Regions from separate parts of the Paeniglutamicibacter selenitireducens genome, predicted to be linked through region 1. Evidence: predicted binding sites of a transcription regulator. Region 1 holds the regulator's gene; the other holds the start of a gene.
What was found. Region 1 encodes HrcA, which represses chaperone genes, less so after heat shock. Its sites were predicted from a motif close to TTNGCACTCGNNNNNNNCGAGTGCNAA; they were not measured.
Positions count from the first base shown of each region.

Region 2: groL (chaperonin GroEL) is a predicted target of HrcA. The motif match lies at 1,122-1,148, and genes of this name have one in related genera.

Region 1 covers NZ_JBPULF010000014.1:31,862-34,260, forward strand. The annotation lists gene ACSYDW_RS18280 (DUF3097 family protein) at 1-321, opposite strand, end outside; gene hrcA (heat-inducible transcriptional repressor HrcA) at 533-1,546, shown strand; gene dnaJ (molecular chaperone DnaJ) at 1,598-2,399, shown strand, end outside.
Region 2 covers NZ_JBPULF010000011.1:69,824-72,222, reverse strand. The annotation lists gene groL (chaperonin GroEL) at 1-944, opposite strand, end outside; gene ACSYDW_RS16660 (LytR C-terminal domain-containing protein) at 1,223-1,882, opposite strand; gene ACSYDW_RS16655 (DUF3263 domain-containing protein) at 1,977-2,273, opposite strand.

The DNA.
Region 1 (2,399 bases):
CCGCAGGTTCTCCACCATCCGGGATCCGGAGGCACTGCGCGCCGTGCCGGCGGCCGCGGCCGGGACCGCCACGGGTTCGGTGATTTCCACGGGTTCCCCCTCGAGCAGGAATCCGAAACCGGTGCGGAAGGATTTGGTCCTGCCCTTGCGGTCCTCAAGCGCCATGACACGCATGCCGCCGGACTTCTCCATGCGGACCACTTCGCCCACCCAGCCGCTCTCGACGTCCTCGAGCAGCAGCCCCAGGCTCAGCGGGACCTTGCGAAGCTGGCGTCGTGCGGGGGCGCTGATGTCCTGGGCGCCCCACGTGTAGTTGGTCATGGTTTCACCTTCCGGTGCGTGGGTCCGTGTGCTGCGGCGGTGCGGTGTGGTGAACGCGGCACCATGGTGTTTGAACAAACCATGCTAACAACCCGGCCGAAGGTATTAGACTTAGCACTTGGACGTGTCGAGTGCTAACCGGCGGCGGATGTGCGGCCCAGGCACCACGAGACGTCCTCGACCACATCAAACCGGCACTCGGGAGGGGATCATGACCGAACCACGCAGGCTCGAGGTCCTCCGGGCCATCGTCGAGGACTACGTCCAGTCACGCGAACCCGTCGGGTCCCGCGCCCTGCTGGAACGGCACAACCTCGGCGTCTCCGCGGCGACGATCCGCAACGACATGGCTTCCCTCGAGGAAGAGGGGTTCATCGTGGCCCCGCACACCTCCTCGGGCCGCATCCCCACCGAGAAGGGCTACCGCCACTTCGTCGACCAGATCGGCGACATCAAACCGCTCTCCCCGGCCGAACGGCGCGCCATCGCCGCCCTGATCGAGGGCTCGCACGACCTCAACGAGGTCCTGGAGAACACCGTCAGGCTGCTGGCCAACATCACCCAACAGGTGGCCCTGATCCAGGTGCCGCACTACTCCAACGCCACGGTCCGGCACATCGAGCTCGTGGGCCTCGGCGCCGGCCAGACCCTGGTGGTGCTCATCGCCTCCAGCGGCAAGGTCGAACAGCGGGTCATCCTGCTCCCTGCCGAAACCGGCGAGGATGAATTACAGCGCCTGCGCGCGGTGTTCCTCGGCGTGCTGGGCAGCCGCCCGATCGCCGACGTTGCCAAGCTCTGCGGCGGCGCCACCGACCTTGTCGAACCGCGCATGTTGCCGGCGGCGCGCTCCATTGCCGAGGTGCTGGCCGCCCTGGCGCGCAACAACACCGTGGACCGCATGGTCATGGCCGGGACGGCCAACTTGGCCCGGGCGAACCGCGACTTCCCGCTGAGCATCACCCCTGTGCTCGAGGTGCTGGAGGAGCAGGTCGTGCTGCTGCGCCTGTTCTCCGAGCTCGAACAGGACTCCCACGGCATCGCCGTCGGCATCGGCACCGAGAACCAGTACGGGGCGCTGACCGAGGCCTCCGTCGTGGCCACCGGCTACGGCCCCGGGGAGCAGTCGATGATCGGCGTGCTGGGCCCCACCCGGATGAACTACCCCACCTCGATGGCCGCGGTGCGCGCCGTCGCCAGATATCTTTCCCGAATCCTGGCCAGCTGACCGCCGGGCCATTGTCAATTTTTTGAAGTACGAAAGGACACAGCGAGCACTGTGAGCACTCACTACGAAGTTCTGGGCGTCAGCAAGGACGCCACGGGCGAGGAAATCAAGAAGGCCTACCGCAAGCTGGCCCGCAAGCTGCACCCGGACGTCAACCCGGGCGAGGATGCCGCCGAGCAGTTCAAGCAGGTCACCCACGCCTACGAGGTGCTCGCGGACGCAGACAAGCGCGCCAACTACGACGCCACCGGCAACGAGAACGGCACCGGCCAGACCGGGTTCGGCTCGGGCGGCTTCGGCGGCGGGTTCGGGGACATCTTCGAGCAGTTCTTCGGCGGCGGGGGCCAGTCCCAGGGCCCGGCTTCCCGCACGCAGCGCGGCCGCGACGCACTGATCACCGCCACCATCGACCTGGCCGACGCGGTGGCCGGAACTGTTTACCCGCTGGACATGGAAACCGCCGTCACCTGCCCGACCTGCGAAGGCACCTGCTGCCGCCCGGGCACCTCGCCCGTCACCTGCACCATCTGCAACGGTGCGGGCCAGGTCCAGCGCCCGGTCCGCTCCTTCCTGGGCCAGATGATGACCGTGGAGACCTGCGCGGCCTGCCGCGGCTTCGGCACCACCATCCCCGACCCCTGCATCGACTGCAACGGCCAGGGCCGGATCCGCGAACGCATCTCCAAGCAGCTCAAGGTCCCCGCGGGCGTCGCCAGCGGCACCCGCATCCACCTGGCCGGCCAGGGCGAGGCCGGCCCCGGCGGCGGCCCGAACGGCGACCTCTACGTGGAGATCGAGGTGCGCCGCCACAAGGTCTTCGAACGCGAGGGAGTGGACCTTCACGCACGCATGA
Region 2 (2,399 bases), on a different contig from region 1:
AGCAGGTCGATGGTGGCGTTTTCGAGCTTCAGGCCGATTTCCTCGGAGATGACCTGGCCACCGGTGAGGATGGCGATGTCGGCAAGCATGGCCTTGCGGCGGTCGCCGAAGCCCGGGGCCTTGACGGCAACGGACTTGAACAGGCCGCGGATCTTGTTCACGATCAGCGTGGCAAGGGCTTCGCCCTCAATGTCCTCGGCGATGATCAGCAGCGGCTTGTTCGACTGCATGACCTTCTCCAGGATGGAGACCATGTCCTTGACGTTGGTGATCTTCGAGTTGACGATCAGGATGTACGGATCCTCGAGGACCGTTTCCTGGCGCTCGTTGTCAGTCACGAAGTAGGCGGAGATGTAGCCCTTGTCGAAGCGCATGCCCTCGGTGAGCTCAAGCTCAAGGCCGAAGGTGTTCGACTCCTCGACGGTGATGACACCTTCCTTGCCGACCTTGTCCAGGGCCTCGGCGATCAATGCGCCGATTTCTTCGTCACCAGCGGAGATCGATGCGGTGGCCGCGATCTCTTCCTTGGTTTCGATTTCCTTGGCGGAAGCCAGCAGCTCAACGGTGACGGCCTCGACGGCCTTCTCGATGCCGCGCTTCAGGGACAGCGGGTCGGCGCCGGCTGCAACGTTGCGCAGGCCTTCCTTGACCAGTGCCTGTGCCAGGACGGTTGCGGTGGTGGTGCCGTCGCCTGCAACGTCGTCGGTCTTCTTGGCAACTTCCTTGACGAGCTCGGCGCCGATCTTTTCGAACGGATCCTCGAGCTCGATTTCCTTCGCGATGGAGACACCGTCGTTGGTGATCGTGGGGGCGCCCCACTTCTTTTCCAGAACGACGTTGCGTCCACGCGGGCCGAGGGTTACCTTGACGGCGTCAGCCAGAATGTTCAGGCCGCGCTCAAGGCCGCGGCGTGCTTCCTCATCAAATGCAATGATCTTGGCCATAGCGGCTATGTCCTTTCGGGACGTTCATGCTTATCTACGACCGGAGGCAACGCCCGCGACGGACGAATGCCCCACGATGTCATGGGACGATCGTGAAACATTCTCGCTGCTCAGGTCCAGGACTCACTCAAACACAGACTCCGGGCCGCATGGATTCGCTTCGAAAACTCGATCGAATTAGCAGTCGGAACTCGTGAGTGCTAATACAAATCTTGGCACTCAAGCATGGAGAGTGCAAGCTGTGGGCGTTAGCCCAGAGCATAGCCAGCGATGCGTTCCTAGCTGAAGGTGTTCCCCAGGACCACGGCGATGTTGCCCGGAATGTTGCTCGTCTTCACAACCGAGGTGATCCCGAGCTCCTTGGCTGCCTCTTCGGCAGTGGCACGGCTTGCTTCGTTGCGGTAGTAGACCGTCGAGGAGGCCACCTGCTTGGTCCAGTTGGCTGCCGAAACGTTGGTGAATCCGGCGTTCTGCAACGTGGTGCGTACCGTGTTGGCGAGGCCTGACTTCTTGGCACCGTTGTAGACGCCAACCTTCAGCGTGAGATCGACGTCCCCGGCGAGGCTCGATGCGCTTTCGCTGGGGTCTGCTTCCGATTCACTGGCATCCGCGGGTTCGGAGGACTTGTCCGACTCCTTGGGGCTTTCGGACTCCGTTTCGGGTTCCTTCGATTCGGACGGGGTTGCCGAGGAGGCAGTGCCACTCGCAGCAACGTTCGACGGAGGCTTTGCGCCGCCGTCGTTCAGGAGCTTGGGCAAGGCGGTGAAGGAGAACACCCCGACCAGCAAGGCCACGACACCGAAGACCATCAGCCAACGGAGGCCAGGGCGCGCGCCACGTCCGGATGCGGCAGCCGCCCAACCGTTGGCGCGGTGTGCACCACTGCGGTTGCTGAACTCTGGGACGCGATCAAATTCATCGCGCGGATAGTTGGTCATGCCCGTCCTCGGTGATGTGTGTAGCTTTGGGGGCACACGCGGATGCCGTCGTGCTGGCGCGGAAGAAGGCTGGAACCTTCGACCCGCGTTGCACTCAAGCCTCTGATTCGACCTTTCTGGCCGAACGAGCGCGATGCCTCGTCGTTCGTAGTCTACGCAATCGATTGACCAGCATGGGGTCAAAGGCCAACGCGGCGTCCGTGTCGATCAAGGTGTTCAGCAGTTGGTAGTAGTTGGTTGCGGAGATGGAAAAAAGCTGCGCGATGGCCTGCTCCTTCGCTCCCGCGTACTTCCACCATTGCCGCTCCAGCGCAAGGATCCGCTGGGAACGCTCATCCAATTCACTGGACTCATCAAGCTCGAAATCAAGCCCAGGCGCCTCGGTTGGCATCGCACACCCTCAACAATCCAGTTCCCCGCACGGTGAACCTCAAGACATTAGTTCAATGTAATTATTCTAACGCTGAACCCGGGCTTCCCATTTGCCCCGCAGGGGTCCTGTCCAGCGACAATGGCT